3 regions of the Pseudomonas sp. BIGb0558 genome follow, and region 1 is predicted to be linked to each of the others. Evidence: riboswitches for the same ligand, from Rfam matches in the RefSeq annotation. Region 1 holds a riboswitch; each other region holds the start of a gene.
The links. A riboswitch is a leader RNA that binds a small molecule or an ion and turns the genes downstream of it on or off. The one in region 1 is predicted to bind cobalamin.
Positions count from the first base shown of each region.

Region 2: another riboswitch for cobalamin. It lies ahead of cobO (cob(I)yrinic acid a,c-diamide adenosyltransferase); the one in region 1 lies ahead of M2400_RS14290 (CbtB domain-containing protein).
Region 3: another riboswitch for cobalamin. It lies ahead of M2400_RS13595 (CbtB-domain containing protein); the one in region 1 lies ahead of M2400_RS14290 (CbtB domain-containing protein).

Region 1 is NZ_JANUEW010000009.1:188,408-195,622, reverse strand. It holds gene M2400_RS14310 (PTS sugar transporter subunit IIC/EAL domain-containing protein) at 1-1,795, shown strand, start outside; gene M2400_RS14305 (LysR family transcriptional regulator) at 1,773-2,639, opposite strand; gene M2400_RS14300 (DUF4865 family protein) at 2,732-3,286, shown strand; gene M2400_RS14295 (CbtA family protein) at 3,327-4,055, opposite strand; gene M2400_RS14290 (CbtB domain-containing protein) at 4,071-4,283, opposite strand; cobalamin riboswitch at 4,315-4,445, opposite strand; gene M2400_RS14285 (histidine phosphatase family protein) at 4,482-5,045, shown strand; gene cobF (precorrin-6A synthase (deacetylating)) at 5,104-5,859, shown strand; gene M2400_RS14275 (alpha/beta hydrolase) at 5,872-6,591, shown strand; gene M2400_RS14270 (hypothetical protein) at 6,713-7,215, opposite strand, start outside.
Region 2 is NZ_JANUEW010000003.1:70,416-77,630, forward strand. It holds gene M2400_RS06390 (C40 family peptidase) at 1-604, shown strand, start outside; gene M2400_RS06395 (C40 family peptidase) at 749-1,291, shown strand; gene M2400_RS06400 (sorbosone dehydrogenase family protein) at 1,366-2,679, opposite strand; cobalamin riboswitch at 2,779-3,016, shown strand; gene cobO (cob(I)yrinic acid a,c-diamide adenosyltransferase) at 3,096-3,707, shown strand; gene M2400_RS06410 (cobyrinate a,c-diamide synthase) at 3,704-5,095, shown strand; gene bluB (5,6-dimethylbenzimidazole synthase) at 5,092-5,742, shown strand; gene cbiB (adenosylcobinamide-phosphate synthase CbiB) at 5,739-6,647, shown strand; gene cobD (threonine-phosphate decarboxylase CobD) at 6,640-7,215, shown strand, end outside.
Region 3 is NZ_JANUEW010000009.1:15,795-20,776, forward strand. It holds gene M2400_RS13585 (helix-turn-helix domain-containing protein) at 1-210, opposite strand, end outside; gene fabF (beta-ketoacyl-ACP synthase II) at 323-1,591, shown strand; cobalamin riboswitch at 1,628-1,846, shown strand; gene M2400_RS13595 (CbtB-domain containing protein) at 1,942-2,130, shown strand; gene M2400_RS13600 (CbtA family protein) at 2,142-2,840, shown strand; gene M2400_RS13605 (cobalamin biosynthesis protein) at 2,837-3,229, shown strand; gene cobM (precorrin-4 C(11)-methyltransferase) at 3,312-4,058, shown strand; gene nfuA (Fe-S biogenesis protein NfuA) at 4,265-4,849, opposite strand.

The DNA of each region.
Region 1 (7,215 bases):
GTGCCTGGCCCATGTGGTGATTGCGACGTATGTGCTGCGGGATTTCCCCCGCGCCTCGGCGACCTTCGTGCTGTTTATCGCGATTGCCTCGCCGCTGCTCAACGTGCCGGTTATCGCCTGGCTGCACCGGCGCCGCTGGACCCGGTTGGTCAATGAAGACCTGGTGGGACACAACCTCAAGGGCACCATCAATATGGTGGTACCGGGGGCGATCACCGCGCTCGGGCTGGTGCTTGTGCTGTCGTTGCTGCTGCAGATTCCTCAGGTGGCGCAGCTTCAGGGCCCACAGGTGCTCGATGCGCTGCAGTCGCCCTATGGCACCGGCCTGTTTGTGACCCTGATGAATTCGCTGCTGTGGTTTTTCGGCATCCATGGTGTCTACGCCATGCAGCCGTTGTTTGATGTGCTGGACCAGGCCGTTGTGCTCAACAACGCGGCGCTGGCGGCAGGCGAACCGATCAAATATGTGTTGAACGGCGGCTTGCTGGGCAGCTTTGCGTTTATCGGTGGCTCCGGCGGTGCGTTGAGCCTGCTGCTGGCGATCCTGGTGTTTTCCAGGAGCCAGTCCATGCGATTGGTGGCGATAGCCAGCCTGCCGCTGTCCTTGTTCAATGTCAGTGAAGTGCTGTTGTTTGGCCTGCCGATTATCCTCAACCCACGCCTGTTCATTCCCTTTCTGCTGGTGCCGGCGCTCAACGCGATGCTGGCACTCACGGTGGTGCAGTTGGGCTGGGTGTCGCCCGCAGTGGTCAGCGTGCCGTTCACCGCGCCGGTGTTGCTCAACGCTTACCTGAGTACCCACGGTGACCTGGCGGCGGTGTTGCTGCAGGTGGTGTTGCTGGGGGTTGGCACGCTGATTTATGCGCCCTATGTGCGGGCGATTCATCGCCAGGCTACGGAAGGCGGTACGGTGTATTTGAAGTCGCTGGACATGACCTTTCGCGGCCTGGAAGAAAAAGGGCGCTTGCTGGAACTGGACCCGGTGATGGCCTCCCACAAGGCCCAGGCGCGCCAGGCCAGCGAGTTGAGCCACATCCAGCAGATCTGCGACTATGAGTTCTACCTCGAATTCCAGCCGCAGATTTCGACCCGGACCGGGCTCTGCACCGGTTGCGAAGCCTTGATGCGCGCCCGGGATGCCGAGGGCACGGTGCATTCGCCGTGGGAGTTCCTGCAATGGTTGGCTCATGCCCGGCTGATGCCCGACGTGGATGTGTGGGTCGCGTCCCAGGCGGTGCGCCAGTATCAGAAATGGCAGAAGGTCGGCTTTGGGTTGCCGATGACCATTAATATCTCCAGTGCCACGCTCACCACCCCGGCGTACGGTGACCGGCTGGTGGAGATCCTGGCCCAGGCCCATGGCCAGGTGTCGGTGGAGATCACCGAGGATGCCTTGATCGGAGATATCCAGGGCACGCGGCAAATGATCGAGAAGCTGCAGGCGATTGGCGCCAAGGTCTACATCGACGACTTTGGCACCGGGTTTTCGGCGCTGAGTTATCTGCACCAGTTCCCGGTGGATTTCATCAAGATCGATCGCAGTTTCGTGGTGGCCCAGCATGATCCGAAGGGCGCCCAGGTGTTGACCGGGATGCTGCGGTTTTGTGAGGCGTTGAACCTCGGAGTAGTGGTCGAAGGCGTGGAAACTGCCGAGCAGCTGGCGTTTCTGCAATCGGGCTCGGAGTTGATCATCCAGGGCTGGTATTTCAGCAAGGCGTTGCCAGGAGATGAACTGGAGCGGTTTGTGCGCGGGCGCTATAACCAGATGCAGCCTAGCGCTCCAGAACCCCTCTGAAGGTTGCACTCAAGGCCCGCAACGTCTCGCGAGAGCGGCCATCACTGATTCGGCTATGCAGCACGATTTCACTGACGGGCAACGCCGGTAATCCGTACTGTTCACTCACGTCTACCGCACCTGCGGGTGCCACTCGCCGGGCCAATGCGGCCACGCCCAGGCCGGCACTCACTGCCGCACCCACGGCCATGACGCCGCCGCCGACAAACACTTCGGTCCAGTCAATCCGCGCCTCATCCAGCGCCCGCACTGCCAGGTGCCGTACGCCGCAGGGCGAGGCCATGGTCGCCATGCGCAGGGGCGTGCCGGGCGTGTGCTGCCAGGTCGGTGCGGCGAACCAGCCAAAGCGCTCCACCACCAACACTTCACCGTCCTGGCGGTCGCCTTCGTTGCGCACGATCACGGCGTCCAGTTCGTCGCGGTCGAACGCGGCGACCAGGTCCCGGGACGAGGCAATCCGCACCTCCAGGATCACCAGCGGGTCATACGCCGCCAGGCGGCTGAGCCACAGCGGCAGGTCGGGCCCGGCCACGTGGTCGCTGATGCCGATCACCAGCCGTCGCGGTGCGCCGTTGCCCATGTCACCCAATGCCCGTTCGTGAGCGTTGAGCAGCGCACGGGCGGCAACGATGAACTGCTCGCCCTGGGGCGACAGCCGTACATGCCGTGGTGTGCGCACCAGAAGGCGGTAACCGAGGCGCTCTTCCAGGCGCTTGAGCTTGAGGCTGATGGCCGCCTGTGAAGTATCCAGGGCCTGGGCCGCGCGGGTGAAGCTGGCGAAATCAGCCACCAGGACAAAGGCATGCACGGTGTCGATATCCAGCGGTTTGAGTGCGTCGGTCATTTCAGTTCCTTATCACACTTATATCGGGTGATATCTTGCTGAAATCATGGCCGCTGCGCAAGCTGGTCACTCATCTGAACAGGAGCGCCATGATGTTTGCCAAACAGTATTCACACCGCTTGCCAGCCGATTACGACATGGGTGTCATCCGCGAGCGGGCCGCCCGCCTGGGGCCGTTGTGGGATCACACCGAGGGTTTGCTGTTCAAGGCGTTTATTGCCCAGGAGCGAGGGCAGGCGCCGGGCGTGGGCAACCTGTATTCGTCGGTTTATCTCTGGTCGGACCCGTTGCAGGCTGCGGACTTTTTACTCGGCGAGCGCTTTCAGAAGGTCCTCGACAGTTTTGGCCAGCCGCACATTGAGTCCTGGTTGCCGCTGGATGTGCAGCGAGGCCCGGCGCAAACCGCCTTGAGCCTGTATCGGGAGGAGTGGGCGCTGGCGCCGGGAGCGGATCGTGGGCAGGTCCTGGCCGCAGAAAAGGCGCGCAACCAGCAGATTGCGGACAGCAGCGATAACTTCGCGGTGTTTCTGGCGCTGGATGTACAGGCGTGGAAGCTGGTGCGGATTACCTTGTCGGGCAAGGCGCTGGATGTGAATCACCCGGGCAGCGGCTACGAGGTGTTTTACCTGGCGCGACCAGGCGTGTGATTGCCGGTCGCCGCCGATCCGTCGGCGGCGACCTCTGCCATCAGGAGTTGAGGCGCGCCTGAGGCTGGCTCAGCTTGCGCTCAGCCACGGCGCCGAACACCAGGCCCAGGGTGGTCCACAGCACCAGTTGAATGCCCAGGGAGGCTACGCGGAATTTCCACAGCAACACGGCCGAGAATTGCTCCGGCACTTCGTTGATGGTCGGGAACAGGCTGCCGGCCACCGAGACGATCACGATGTACAACGCCACACCCAGAATCGCGCCGGTCCATATGCCCCGACTGGCAATCAGCTTGCGCGCAGCGTTGATCGCAATCACCGCAGCCGCCACCGACACCAGCAGCATCAGGAAGAACAGCTTGGTGCGTTGCGCGATGGTCGCCGGGTCACCCACCGATGGCGGGTTGGCCGGATACTTGAGCCCCGGTACCACGATGATCGTCACAAACGCCGCCAAGGCCAGCAGCGCCGCCAGGCCACGGGGCCCAACCTTGCCGATGCGGCCCAGGGAGTAGGCGAACACCAGAGCGAAAATGCCGCCCAGGGACACGCTGTACACCGCCACACCGGTGAACAGGCCGAAGGTACTTTGTACTTCGCGGCTCACCAGTTCTTCTTCCGGCGCGTCGCCGTGCATCTGTGCCATCTGATCTTCGAAGGCGATGGCCTTGTCGATCTGCGGTTCGCCAAAGGTCTTGGCGAAACCGAAGGCCAGGATGCCCGCGAGCAAGCCCACCAGCATCCCGCGAACGAGTAAATGCCCTGTCATGTCGTCACGCTCCAATCAATGGCAGGGGAAACCCAGCAGGTGACGACCGTCATGCACAAACTCATGCACGTACATGCCTTTGAACACGGCGGTTGCGCCTTGCTCGGCGCCAACGAAGTAAATCGCCAGCAACAGCAGCAGGCCTCCGAAAATCGCCCAGGGCAGGATTTCGCCCAGGGGAATGGACGGGATTGAAACGTCGGAATCAGTTGCAGCGGTATAAGCCATGAGAACCTCCAGGGATGACGCGTCCCGAAATGGATAGCGAGTTGGCTGAAACAGGGTCTGGCTTACGGCTATCAGGCCGAATACAGTGGCGCGACCGCGCCGGCATTGAACCGGCTTCCTGTTGCAGAATAGTTGAAACATATTGAAACAACTTCGCGAGTCTACGCTGACTGCACCTTAAAACCAGAGCGATTTGTCATGCAGGCCACCCGTTTGACCCTTGTTTCCCATGCCAGCACCCGTGCCCAGAAGCGTGCACGCTTTGCGCTGGATGAGCCGGTGGAGATGGACTGGCAGCAGGCTGCGTTGTCCCAGGCGCAGCGCTTCAAGCGCGCGCCCCTTGTGGTGTGTGGCCCGGAGGCACGAACCCGGCAGACGGCAGCGCTGTTTGCCGCCGACGCTTCGGTTGAAACAGCCCTGCGCGATTGTGATTTCGGCCACTGGCAAGGGCTGGCCATTGATGAGATCCAGCAGGCCGAACCGCAGGCACTGCAGGCCTGGCTGACCGACAGCACCTCGGCGCCCCACGGCGGTGAGTCGGTGGTGCAGTTGTGTGAACGGGTAGGGCAGTGGTTGCAGTCCCTCGAGCAAACACCCGGGCATGTACTGGCCGTGACCCACCCGTTCGTCATCCGCGCGGCGCTGTTGCACGTCATGCAATGCCCGCCCGCACTGTTCAACCTGATCGACGTGGAGCCGCTGTCATCCACCGAACTGCGCTTCAACGGCCGTTGGCGACTGCGCCTGGAAACTCACGCCTGACGCCCCGAACATGGCAAAATCCGCTCCCCGCACCGAGCACACCCATGAAGACTTACCCATGAAACGCATCCTGATCATCGGCATTGGCGCCGGCAACCCCGACTACATCACGATGCAGGCGGTCAAGGCGCTCAACCGCACCGACGTGTTTTTCCTGATGGACAAGGGCCAGAGCAAGGACAAGCTGATCGACCTGCGCCGGGAAATCTGCGAGACCTACATCAGCGATCACGCCTACCGCTTTGTCGAGGCCGATTGCCCCGAGCGGGTGCGCGGTGACATCGACTACACCACCGCCGTCAAGGACCTGAACCGCGACAAGCAGCAGACCTTCGAGCGGATGATCAACGAAGAAATGGCTGACGGCGAAGTCGGTGCGTTCCTGGCCTGGGGCGACCCGGCGCTGTACGACAGCACTATTCGGATCCTGCAGGCGATTCTCGCCAGTGGCCGCTGCACGTTCGAGTTTGAGGTGATCCCGGGGATTACCAGCGTCCAGGCCCTGGCGGCCCAGCACAAGGTGCCGTTGAACCGCATCGGGCGCTCCATCGAAATCACCACCGGGCGCCGGTTGGCGGCGGGGCAGGCGAGTGATGCCGATACCCTGGTTGTCATGCTTGATGCCGAAGATTCCTACCGCACCGTGGCCGATCAAGACCTGGATATCTACTGGGGCGCCTACCTGGGCACGCCGGATGAAATCCTGATCAGCGGCAAAGTCGCCGAGGTGGCCGAAGAGATCGAACGGGTGCGCAAGGCGGCGCGCCAGGCCAATGGCTGGATCATGGACACTTATCTGTTACGCAAACCCTAGAGGTTGATGCCCATGCTCAAACTGATCGCCCTGACGCTGGCGCTGTTTGCCAGTGCTGCCCATGCCGAAGCCGAATTGCATACGGACTTGCCGCTGCCGTATCTGGAACAGACCCAGAGCGATGCGCGCAACGAACCACTGGTGATCTTCCTGCATGGTTATGGCAGTGACGAGGCGGACTTGTTCGGGCTCAAGGACCGCTTGCCGTCGACCTGGACCTACCTGTCTGCGCGGGCACCGATGCCGGTGGAAGGCGGCGGTTATCGCTGGTTTCGCAAGAAGCCGGGAGACGGCGACTTTGATGGCGAGACCGCCGATCTGCAGAGCAGCGCCAAGCTGATCGAAGACTTCGTCGCCCAGGCCACCACCAAGTACCACACCCAACCTGAGCGGGTGTTCCTGGTGGGGTTCAGCCAGGGTGCAATCATGTCCTATGAGGTGGGATTACGGCACCCCGAAACCCTGCGCGGGATTGCGGCATTGAGTGGCAGCGTGCTGCCGGTGCTCAAGGCTGAGCTCAAGCCGGATGCGCGACTGGGCAAGCTGGCGATTTTCATCGGCCACGGGACGTTGGACCAGGCGCTGCCTTACTACTCGGCCACGCGGGCCAATGAGGTGTTGGTGGGGATTGGTCTCAAGCCGGAATTCCATGGCTACCCCGGGATGATTCATACCGTCGGCGAGGCGGAATTGCTGGACTTGAAAAACTGGCTGGAAAACAGCCTGCGATAAAAATGTGGGAGCTGGCTTGCCTGCGATAGCGGTGTATCAGTCGCCAAAAACAGTGACTGGTCAATCGCTATCGCAGGCAAGCCAGCTCCCACATTAGATTTTTATTGTCAGGTAAGTCGGGTTATTTACCGCCGATAATCTGTTTCACCAGCAGCGCATGGCCTTTCTCATCATCCGCCCGGGAAATCGCCTGCACCACCAACTGGTGGCTGCCGGAGCCGGTGAGGAAGGTGGAACTCAGTGTCTTGCCGCCGCCCATGGTCGCGGTGCTGTCCACCTGGCGCAGGGCCAGGCCCTTGACGGTGAGTTTCTTCTCGGCGCCTTTCTTGAAGTCCGGCAGGGCAGCGCTTTGCTCCTTGACGAAATCCGCCACGGCGCCGTCGAGGAACTGCGGGTCGTTGTCTTTGATCAGGCCGGCGGCACTCGGTTTTTCGACAACGAAGATCACGCTTTTGGTGGCCTGGTCGCTGTACATCGTGCCGGTGGCGCCTGCGGTGCCGTGTTCGGCATCACCGGCTGGCAGCGGGTCGGCCAGGTAGGATTTTGGCAGGTTGAAGCTGAACTTGCCGTCCAGGGTGGAGATGGTCTGGGTGGCGGTTTTCTGCGCTGCAGGCTTGCTGGCGG
Region 2 (7,215 bases), on a different contig from region 1:
GCCTCTCGCACTCGTTACCCTGTTGTTTGGTTGCGCCACCCACACTCAAAACGTGGCTGAGCAGCAAAAACCGGCACAACAGTCCCAGGCAAAATTCGTTGCATCGCAGTCTTCCACTGTTTATCAGGAAGAGATCGCAACTGAAAAAGAACTTGCCGATTTCGCTGGCGCCAAGCCTTACCAGCTTCCAGTTCTGGCCGACAGCATTCTCGAACGCGGCATGTCCTTGATCGGTACCCGTTACCGTTTCGGCGGTACCTCTGAAGCCGGTTTCGACTGCAGCGGTTTCATCGGCTACCTGTTCCGTGAGGAGGCCGGCATGAACCTGCCGCGCTCCACCCGCGAAATGATCAACGTTAATGCACCGTTGGTCGCACGGAACAACCTCAAGCCCGGTGATCTGCTTTTCTTCAGTACGGCTGGCCGTGGTCGTGTCAGTCACGCCGGTATCTACCTGGGCGACAACCAGTTTATCCACTCCAGCAGCCGCCGCAGCGGTGGTGTGCGAGTCGACAACCTGGGTGACAGCTACTGGAGCAAAACCTTCATCGAAGCCAAGCGCGCCCTGGCGATGGCCCCGACTACCGTTACCGCCAGCAAGTAAAGTTAAAGTGATACTTGAAGTTTGACGTGTAAGCGCTAGAATCCCTGGACATTGTTGTAAATCGATCGCGCGAGCTTTGCTTGCGCGTTCTGTTTTTCAACGTTCGGCAGCGAAAGCCGCATCCAGATCAGGATTGTTCTGCCCATGTCGACCTCGGCCCGCCTAATTCTTCTCGTTTGCGCCGCGCTGCTCAGCGCCTGCGCAAGTCGTCCTCCGCCTGCTCCCGTGGCCGTCAAGCCCAAGCCGGTGTTCAACACCTACGCCACCCAAAGTTTCTCGCCGGCAGCCGAAGACGTGCTCTTTCGTGCGCTGGGCCTGGTGGGCACGCCTTATCGCTGGGGCGGCAATACGCCGGACTCGGGGTTTGATTGCAGCGGCCTGATCGGTTTTGTTTACCGTGATGCAGCCGGCATCTCCCTGCCGCGCACCACCCGCGAGCTGATCGTGATGCGCGCCCAGGACGTGAGCGAAAACAACCTGCAAACCGGTGACCTGATCTTCTTCGCCACCGGTGGCGGCTCCCAGGTCAGCCATGCCGGGATCTACGTGGGAGAAGGGCGCTTTGTGCATGCGCCGCAAACCGGCGGTACGGTGAAGCTGGACACGCTGTCCAAGGCCTATTGGCAGAATGCCTACCTGAGCGCCAAGCGTGTGTTGCCGGCTGAGCACCTGGCGCGAAACCCTTAGGAAAAACGCTAATCAAAATGTGGGAGCCGGGCAAGCCCAGCTCCCACATTGTTTTGTGTGGTGAGTTGAATCGGCTATTTCGCCGCCGACACCCGCCACACCTTGTTCCCCACATCATCCGCCACCAGCAAATCCCCCTGCTTGTCGATCACCACGCCGACCGGGCGGCCCATGGCTTTCTCATCGCTGTCGAGGAACCCGGTCAGCACATCCACCGGCTGGCCTTTTGGCTTGCCTGCCTCAAACGGTACGAAGATCACCTTGTAGCCACTGTGGGGCTTGCGGTTCCACGAGCCATGCTGGCCGATAAACGCGCCGTTGCTGAACTGCGCTGGCAACTTGCTGCCGTCGGCAAAGGTCAGCCCGAGGGACGCCGTGTGCGGCCCTACCGCATAGTCCGGTGCAATGGCCTTGGCCACCAGATCCAGGTTCTGCGGTGTCACCCGCACATCCACGTGCTGTCCGTAGTAGCTGAATGGCCAGCCATAGAAAGCTCCGTCCTTGACCGAGGTGATGTAGTCCGGCACCAGATCACTGCCGATCTCATCGCGCTCGTTGACGGCCGCCCACAGCTTGCCGCTTTGCGGTTCCCAAGCCATGCCATTGGGGTTGCGCAGCCCGGAGGCGAAGATGCGATGCTCGCCGGTGGCGCGGTCCACTTCCCAGATCGCGGCCCGGCCTTGCTCGGCTTCCAGGCCGTTTTCCCCGACGTTGCTGTTGGAGCCCACGCTCACGTACAACTTGCTGCCATCCTTGCTGGCCACCACGTTTTTGGTCCAGTGATGGTTAATGCTGCCGCCCGGCAAGTCGGTCACGGTGGTGCCGGCTTCCTTGATCGAGGTTTCGCCCGGCTGATAAGGGAAACGCAGCAGCTTGTCCGAATCGGCGACATACAAGTCGTTGCCCACCAGCGTCATGCCGAAGGGCGAATTCAGGTTCTCCAGGAACACCGTGCGGGTCTCGGCGACGCCATCGTGATCAGCGTCCCGCAGCAGGGTGATGCGATTCGGGCTGGGCACGCCAGCGCCGGCACGGCCCATGACTTTTTCCATCACCCAACCACGAATGCCCTTCGAGTCGTCCGGCTTGGGCGGCGCGTTGGTTTCCGCCACCAGCACGTCGCCATTGGGCAGCACATACAGCCAGCGCGGGTGATCCAGGCCTTCGGCAAACGCTGCCACCTGGGTGCCCGCCGCCGGGGTCGGCTTGGTGCCTTCCGGCCAGCCGATCGCCGGTGCGATATTCACCGTGGGAATCAGGGTTTTATTCGGTTCCGGCAGCTTGGGCGACGGTCCGGTGCCGTCGGACACTTGCAGGGTAGAGCTTTCACCACAGGCGGCGAGGGTGCCGGCGAGCATGATCAGTAGGGCAAGTCGGGTCTTGTGCATGGTTTTCTCCTTGATACCTGTAGGGGTAGAGGTGCAGGGCGGTCCGATGGTTCACGCGCGTGTCCGGCTTTAATTGACGCTCCACCCCCAACCCACTAACCTTCGCGGCTTGTTTCAGGTGCTCTGTGGCGTACGCGTCGACTGAGTGAAACAGGGAAGCCGGTGAGTGAGCGTACTTTTCTACAGTGCAGCCACGATCCCGGCGCTGCCCCCGCAACGGTAAATGAGTCAAGACGGTGCCTTAAGCCACTGTATCGCCCGCGATATGGGAAGGCGCACCCTCGGCATTGCATGTCACTCATGAGCCCGGAGACCGGCCTGATCCATCCAACAGCATCACGGTGGGCGATGCTTGGCTGTCTATCTGTACCTTTTTCCTGCCCGCCGTTTTTGTCCAGCCCCAACGGAGAGCTGCCATGACTGAATCCCCCGATCGTGACGAACGCCACCTGGCGCGCATGCTGCGCAAAAAAGCCGTGATTGACGAGCGCATTGCCAATTCACCGAACGAGTGCGGGTTGCTGCTGGTGCTCACCGGCAATGGCAAAGGCAAGAGCAGCTCAGCCTTTGGCATGCTGGCCCGGGCCATGGGCCACGGTATGCAGTGCGGCGTGGTGCAGTTCATCAAGGGCCGCAACAGCACCGGCGAAGAACTGTTCTTCCGCCGTTTCCCCGAGCAGGTGCGGTTCCACGTGATGGGCGAAGGGTTTACCTGGGAAACCCAGGACCGTGCCCGCGACATCGTGGCTGCCGAAGCCGCCTGGGCGGTCTCCCGTAAAATGCTGCAAAACCCGGCCATCGGCCTGGTGGTGCTGGATGAGCTGAACATCGCCCTCAAGCACGGCTACCTCGACCTGGACCAGGTGCTCAGCGACCTGCAGGCCCGCCCGGCCATGCAACACGTGCTGGTGACCGGCCGGGGTGCCAAACCCGAATTGATTGAAATGGCCGACACCGTGACGGAAATGGGCATGCTCAAGCACGCCTTCCAGGCCGGTATCAAGGCACAGAAAGGCATCGAACTTTGAATCAGCCCCGTCACTGTCCTGCAGTCCTGATCGCCGCACCGGCATCCGGCCAGGGCAAAACCACCGTCACCGCCGCGCTCGCCCGTTTGCACCGCAACCTGGGGCGCAAGGTGCGGGTGTTCAAATGCGGTCCGGACTTTCTCGACCCGATGATCCACGAGCGCGCCAGTGGTGCGCCGGTCTATCAATTGGACATGTGGATGGTGGGCGAGCAGGAAAGTCGCCGGTTGCTGTGGGAAGCGGCGGGGGAAGCCGACCTGATCCTGATCGAAGGCGTGATGGGCCTGTTCGACGGCACCCCGTCCAGCGCCGACCTGGCGCGCCATTTTGGCGTGCCGGTACTGGCCGTGATCGACGGTACCGCCATGGCCCAGACTTTCGGCGCCCTGGCGCTGGGCCTGGCGCGCTACCAGCCGGACCTGCCGTTTGCCGGCGTGCTGGCCAACCGCGTCGGCACCCTGCGCCACGCGCAATTACTTGAAGGCAGCCTCACCGAAGGCCTGCGCTGGTATGGCGCACTGTCCCGGGAAACCGGCATCGAGTTGCCCAGTCGGCACCTTGGCCTGGTGCAAGCCAGCGAACTGAATGACCTCGACCTGCGCCTTGACGCAGCCGCCCAGGCCCTGGGCAACAGCTGCGAGGTAGCGCTGCCACCGCCGGTGGAGTTCGCCGCGCCCGAGGTGATCGAGGCCCAGCCGTTGTTGGCCGGCGTGCGCATTGCCGTGGCCCGCGACGAAGCCTTTGCCTTTACCTATGGCGCCAGCCTCGACCTGCTGCGGGCGATGGGTGCCGAGTTGCGATTCTTCTCGCCGATTCGCGACAGCGCGTTGCCTGAAGCTGACAGCCTCTACCTGCCCGGCGGCTACCCGGAACTGCATCACCAGGCGCTGTCGGAAAATACCGCGATGCTGGACGCCATCCGCGCCCACCACGCTGCCGGCAAGCCACTGCTGGCCGAATGCGGCGGTATGCTCTATCTGCTGGACTCGCTCACCGATGTCGACGGTACCCGTGCTGAACTGGTCGGCCTGCTCCAGGGGGATGCCGTGATGCAAAAGCGTCTGGCGGCATTGGCGCTGCAAAACGTCGAACTGCCTGAAGGCCTGTTGCGCGGCCACACGTACCATCACTCGCTGACCACTACCGAGTGGCAGCCGATTGCCCGGGGCCTGAGCCCGAATGGCGGGCGCGGCGCCGAGGCGGTTTACCGTCAGGGCCGGATGACGGCGTCCTACGTGCACTTTTATTTCCCGTCCAACCCGGTGGCGGTGGCTGCCTTGTTTGCGCCGGACCCTCAGGCCGCCATCGCAGGCAAGCCAGCTCCCACACTTGACCGAGTTGAAACGCAATCCACTGTGGGAGCGGGCTTGCCCGCGATGAGGCCATGACTGACAACGCCTTTCCCCAGGCCGACCGCGAAGCCGTCTACCGCGCCATCGCCGAACGCCGCGACATGCGCCATTTCAGCGGCGGGAGCGTCGCGCCTGAATTACTCCATCGCCTGCTGCAAGCCGCGCACCAGGCGCCGAGCGTCGGCTTGATGCAGCCCTGGCGGTTTATCCGCATCAGCGACCGCACTTTGCGCGGGCAGATCCAGCAACTGGTGGAAGAAGAACGCGTACGCACCGCTGAAGCCCTCGGCGAGCGCTCCGACCAGTTCATGAAGCTCAAGGTCGAAGGCATCAACGACTGCGCCGAAGTGCTGGTGGCTGCCCTGATGGACGACCGCGAACGGCATATCTTCGGGCGACGCACCTTGCCGGAAATGGACATGGCGTCGTTGTCCTGTGCGATCCAGAATCTATGGCTGGCGGCCCGCGTCGAAGGCCTGGGCATGGGCTGGGTCTCGCTGTTCGAGCCCCAGGCCCTGGCCGAACTGCTGGGCCTGCCGCCCGGCGCCAAGCCGTTGGCCGTGTTGTGCCTGGGCCCGGTGACCGAGTTCTACCCGGCACCGATGTTGCAGCTCGAAGGCTGGACCGAACCACGGCCACTGAGTGACATGTTGTATGAGAATGTTTGGGGAGTGAGTCAATGAGTGTGGCCTTGCTGAGTGTCGCTGCGGTGGCGCTGGATGCGCTGCTGGGCGAGCCCAGGCGCTGGCATCCGCTGGTGGCGTTCGGCAATTTTGCCGGGCGCATCGAGCAGCGTTTCAACTCCGGCGGTCGTGGCTGGCGCAGCCATGGTGTCACCGCGTGGGTGATCGCGGTGGTGCCGCTGACCCTGCTGGCCACGGCCCTGTCGTGGGCGCCTTACATCGGCTGGGTACTGGAAATCCTCGCGCTGTATTGCGCCCTCGGCATGCGCAGCCTCGGCGAGCACGTGCTGCCGGTGGCGCAAGCCCTGCGCAGCGACGACCTGGACGAGGCGCGCAAGCGTGTCAGCTACCTGGTCAGCCGCCAGACCAGCGAACTCGACCGCACCGAAGTCGCCCGCGCGGCCACCGAATCGGTGCTGGAGAACGGCAGCGATGCGGTATTTGCCGCCTTGTTCTGGTTTGTGGTCGCAGGCGTGCCGGGCGTGGTGCTCTATCGTCTGAGCAACACCCTGGATGCCATGTGGGGCTATCGCAATGAGCGCTTTGAACGTTTCGGCTGGGCCGCGGCAAAGATCGACGACGTGCTCAACTATATTCCGGCACGCTTGGTGGCGTTGACCTACGCGCTGCTGGGCAAAACCCGCCTGGCCCTCACATGCTGGCGCACCCAGGGCCCGACCTGGGACAGCCCTAACGCTGGTCCGGTGATGGCGGCCGGTGCCGGCGCCCTGGGTGTGGAGCTGGGCGGCGCGGCGATTTATCACGGCGAACTGCACCAGCGCCCGCAACTGGGCGAAGGCCCGCCAGCGGACGCAGACTCAATCGAGCGTGGCTGGCAACTGGTGCAGCGCGGCGTGTGGCTATGGTTGTTGATCCTGTGCGTGGGGGCTGAGTTTTATGCTTGAGCACGGTGGCCGCTTGCGCAAGGCGGCGATGCAGTACGGCATTCCAGAAACCGAATGGCTGGACCTGTCCAGCGGCCTGGCGCCGTGGCCGTTTCCGATCCCGGAAATCCCGCTGCGGGCCTGGGCGCGCCTGCCGGAAACCGATGACGGCCTGGAACAGGCCGCCTGCGAATATTACGGAGCCACCCATGTGCTGCCTGTGGCCGGGTCCCAAGCAGCGATCCAACTGCTACCGCGCCTGCGCCGGGCGGGCAAGGTCGGTGTGCTGTCGCCTTGCTACGCCGAACACGCAGAAGCCTGGCGTCGCGCCGGCTATATCGTGCGCGAAGTGCTGGAGCAGGAAGTCGACTTCTTCCTCGACAGCCTCGACGTGCTGGTGGTGGTTAACCCCAACAACCCCACCGGCCTGAGCCTTGCGCCCCAACGCTTGCTGGACTGGCATGCACGCCTGGCCCAGCGCGGTGGCTGGCTGGTGGTGGATGAAGCCTTCATGGACATCACTCCGCAGTTGAGTCTGGCGAGCCAGGCTCATCAAGTCGGGCTGATCGTGCTGCGCTCGTTTGGCAAA
Region 3 (4,982 bases), 170 kb from region 1:
TTGCCGGCGCGCAAGCAACCCCGCGTCCACCAGGCTGTTGAGCCGGCGCGTGAGCATGTTGGGGGCGATCTCCAGGCTCTGGGAAAACTCGTCAAAACGCCGCAAGCCTTGCAGCGCATCGCGCATGATCAGGATGCTCCACCACTCGCCTACCCTTTCCACTCCACGGGCTACCGGGCATTCGGCATTCACCAGCGACTTACGTTGCATTGCAGTTCCTCTGTGGGGCGGCCCCGAAAATTTAAGCTGTTCGATGTTACTTTCATAATGATAGTTTCGTCGCAGCATTGCTACCAAACTGAAATTGCGGAGCTAAGCGATCATGAATAAGCGAATTGTTGTGACCGGCATGGGTGCAGTGACCCCGCTGGCAACCGGCGTGGAACAGACCTGGAAACGCTTGCTGGCCGGCGAGTCCGGCATCCGCCGGCTGCCCGAGGAATTGGTCGGGGACCTGGCAATCAGCATTGGCGGCCAGGTGTTGGGCCGTGATCAGGACCCACACGCCGGTTTCGACCCCGACAGCGTGATCTCCGCCAAAGAGCAACGCAAGATGGATCGGTTCATCGTGTTTGCCCTCGCCGCTGCGCAGGAAGCCTTGGCGCAAGCCGGCTGGGCACCGCAAACCCCGGCGCAGCAAGAACGCACCGCGACCATTATCGCCTCCGGCGTGGGTGGCTTCCCCGCGATTGCCGAGGCAGTGCGCACCGCGGACAGTAAAGGGCCGCGCCGCCTGTCGCCATTCACGATTCCGTCATTCCTCGGCAACATGGCCGCCGGGCATGTGTCGATCCAGCATCATCTGAAAGGCCCGCTGGGCTCCCCGGTCACCGCCTGCGCCGCCGGCGTGCAAGCGATTGGTGATGCCGCACGGATGATCCGCGCCGGCGAAATCGACATCGCCGTATGTGGCGGCGCCGAAGCCTGCATCCACCGGGTCAGCCTCGGCGGTTTTGCCGCCGCGCGTGCGCTGTCCAGCGATTACAACGACACGCCGGCACTCGCTTCGCGCCCGTTTGATCAAGGCCGCGATGGGTTTGTAATGGGCGAAGGCGCCGGCTTATTGGTGATCGAGGAACTGGAGCATGCGCTGGCCCGGGGCGCGACGCCGATTGCGGAGCTGGTGGGTTATGGCACGAGCGCCGACGCTTATCACATGACTTCAGGTCCCGAGGATGGCTCCGGCGCACGGCGGGCGATGGAATTGGCGATTGCCCAGGCCGGGATCACACCGGCACAGATCCAGCACCTGAACGCCCATGCCACCTCCACGCCGGTGGGCGATAACGGCGAGCTGGCGGCGATCAATACGCTGTTCGGAGCAGACTCGACTGTCGCTATCAGTGCCACCAAATCGGCGACCGGCCACCTGCTGGGCGCGGCGGGCGGGATTGAGGCGATCTTCACCGTGCTTGCCTTGCGCGACCAGATTGCCCCGGCCACCCTCAACCTGGACAACCCCGACCCCGCCGCTGCCGGGCTGAACCTGATTCGCGGCACAGCCCGGCAGTTGCCGATTGAATACGCGATTTCCAATGGTTTCGGGTTTGGCGGCGTGAATGCCAGCGTGCTGTTCAAGCGCTGGAGTTAAACCGGCGATTTGACGCCCATCGCCCGGCCATGCTCTCCTACACATCTTGTTTCGGGTGCCCTTCACAGGGTGAAACGGGAAACCGGTGAGTCATATGCTTTTATTCAAGGGCATGACGAGTCCGGTGCTGCCCCCGCAACGGTAAGCGAGCGAAGTGTCAGATCCACTGTGTCGTTATGGCATGGGAAGGCGATGCTTTCAGGCGATACATGCCCCTCGCAAGCCCGGAGACCGGCCCGAAAAAATCAGATAACAAACCCGCGGTGGGCGGGCGCTGTTCAAAACCCTGCGTGCCTGGCTCGCGGGGTTTTCATGCGCTCGTGCACCCTGAAACCCAGAAGGGACGCGCCATGTCGATCATCAGCAGCACCGCCTCTACCGCCAGCACCACCGCCACCCTGAGCCAACGCCTGACCGCCGCCATCGGCGCGTCGATCCTCGGCGCGTGCCTGGTGTATTTCGCCGGGTTCTCGCATATCGAAGCGGTGCACAACGCCGCCCACGATACCCGCCACAGCGCCGCGTTCCCGTGCCACTGAGACCTGCCGACATGATCAAGCGTATTGCGCAAACCGCAGGTTTCACCGGTCTTCTGGCCGCCTTGTTGCTGACCCTGCTGCAAAGCTTCTGGGTCGCTCCGCTGATTTTGCAGGCGGAAACCTTCGAAAACGCCCCGGCCGCCACCGAAGTGCATGAGCATGCCGGCGCCGCAGCCCACACCCACGACGCCGAAGCCTGGGAGCCGGAAGACGGCTGGCAGCGTGTGCTGTCCACCACTGGCGGCAACCTGGTGGTTGCAGTGGGCTTTGCCCTGATGCTTGCCGGCCTGTACACCCTGCGTGCGCCGACCCGTACGGCGCAAGGCCTGCTGTGGGGCCTGGCCGGTTACGCCACGTTCGTGCTGGCGCCGACCCTGGGTTTGCCGCCTGAATTGCCGGGCACTGCCGCTGCTGACCTGGCACAACGACAAATCTGGTGGATCGGCACCGCAGCCTCTACCGCCGCCGGTATCGCGCTGATCGTGTTCGGCCGCAATTGGCTGCTGAAAGTGCTGGGCGCGGCGATCCTGGCGGTGCCCCACGTGATTGGCGCACCACAGCCGGAAGTCCACTCGATGCTGGCGCCAGAGGCGCTGGAAGCTCAGTTCAAGATCGCCTCGCAACTGACCAACGTGGCCTTCTGGCTGGCGCTGGGCTTGATCAGTGCCTGGTTGTTCCGCCGTAACCGTGATGGCCAGTATTCGGCATGATCCTGGCGGTTGGCCTGGGTTGCCAGCGGGGTTGTCCTGTCGACGCCCTGCTTGAGCTGTTCAATGCCGCCCTCACCGAGGGTGGCATTGAGCGCCAACGCATCAGCGCATTGGCCAGTATCGATCGCAAGCAGGATGAGCCGGGGTTGCTCGCACTGTCCCAGGCTCTGAAGCTGCCTTTGACGTTTTTTAATACGGCTCAACTGCTGCCTTATGAAGATCGATTGAGCCATAAGTCAGACACCGTTTTTGCCCACACCGGCTGCTATGGCATCGCTGAAAGTGCCGCGTTGGCCCTCGCGGAACACCTGTCACAGCGCCCCGCCACCCTATTGATCACGCGCAAAAAAACCGCCCAGGCCACCTTTGCATTGGCTTGCGCCGGCTGAATTCCCGATAATCATCAGCTTCGATCATGAGCAACTTTCATCTGAAGGCCTGCTCGCGTGCTTTTTTCACAGGAATGTATCCATGACTGTCTTTTTCATCGGCGCAGGCCCAGGCGACCCGGAACTGATTACCGTCAAGGGCCAGCGGCTGATTCGCAGTTGCCCGGTGATTATCTATGCCGGCTCGCTGGTACCGGCGGCGGTGCTTGAGGGGCATCAGGCAGAATTGCTAGTCAACAGCGCTGAATTGCATCTGGAACAGATCATCGAGCTGATCAAGACCGCCCACGGGAAAGGCCAGGACGTGGCGCGCGTGCATTCCGGGGACCCGAGTTTGTATGGAGCGATTGGCGAGCAGATTCGCCTGTTGCGGGAGCTGGGGATTCCTTTCCAGATCATTCCCGGCGTCACCGCCGTAGCGGCCTGTGCGGCGTTGCTGGAGGCTGAACTGACCCTGCCGGACATCGCTCAAAGCGTGATCCTGACGCGTTATGCCGACAAGACGGCGATGCCCGAGGGCGAGGCGTTCAGCAGCCTGGCGCAACATGGCACGACCATGGCGATTCACCTGGGGGTGAATCATCTGGAGAAGATCGTGGCCGAGTTGTTGCCTCACTATGGCGCGGACTGCCCGATTGCCGTGGTGCATCGGGCGACCTGGCCGGATCAGGATTGGGCGGTGGGTACTCTGGCGGACATTGCCGGGAAGGTGGCGGCCAAGGGCTTTCGGCGTACCGCGCTGATTTTGGTGGGCCGGGTGTTGGCGAGTGACAGTTTCAGCGAATCCTCACTGTATCGAGCGGGCCACGCCCACCTCTACCGCCCCTGAAGAAACACAGTAAAAATGTGGGAGCTGGCTTGCCTGCGATAGCAGTGTGTCAGCCAAAGCATCCGACATTGACCCACCGCTATCGCAGGCAAGCCAGCTCCCACACTTAATGTAAATTGTCATTATTTACGTGCAAACCACTGAATAACAAGCATAAAAAAACGGCGCTCACGGGGCGCCGTTTTTTTATATCCGCAGCGAACGCCTTAGTAGTAGGCGTTTTCTTTCTGCGTATGGTCAGTCACATCACGCACACCCTTGAGCTCCGGAACACGCTCCAGCAAGGTGCGCTCGATGCCTTCACGCAAGGTCACGTCCGCCTGGCCGCAGCCCTGGCAACCGCCACCGAACTTCAACACGGCAATCCCGTCATCCACTACATCGATCAGGCTGACCTGGCCGCCGTGGCTGGCCAGCCCCGGGTTGATTTCGGTTTGCAGGTAATAGTTGATGCGCTCGTTTACCGGGCTGTCGGCGTTGACGTTCGGCACCTTGGCGTTGGGCGCCTTGATGGTCAACTGGCCGCCCATACGGTCGGTGGCGTAGTCGACCACGGCGTCGTCGAGGAAGGCTTCGCTGAAGTTGTCGATATAAGCGGTGAAGCTTTTGAGCCCCAGGGCGGTATCTTCAGGTTTCTCTTCGCCAGGCTTGCAGTAGGCAATGCAAGTCTCGGCGTATTGGGTGCCGGGCTGGGTGATAAAGACGCGGATGCCGATACCCGGTGTGTTCTGCTTCGACAGCAGGTCAGCCAGGTAATCGTGGGCGGCGTCGGTAATGGTTATGGCAGTCATGGAAACTCCTCACAGGCTTGCCGGCAGTTTACGCCAAATTATTACCGAGGTACAAAGTCCTAGTATTTTTGTCGGGAAAAGGTCAACCGCCATCAGCGGCGCACGCACGTCAACCAGCCCCCACAGGAACAGC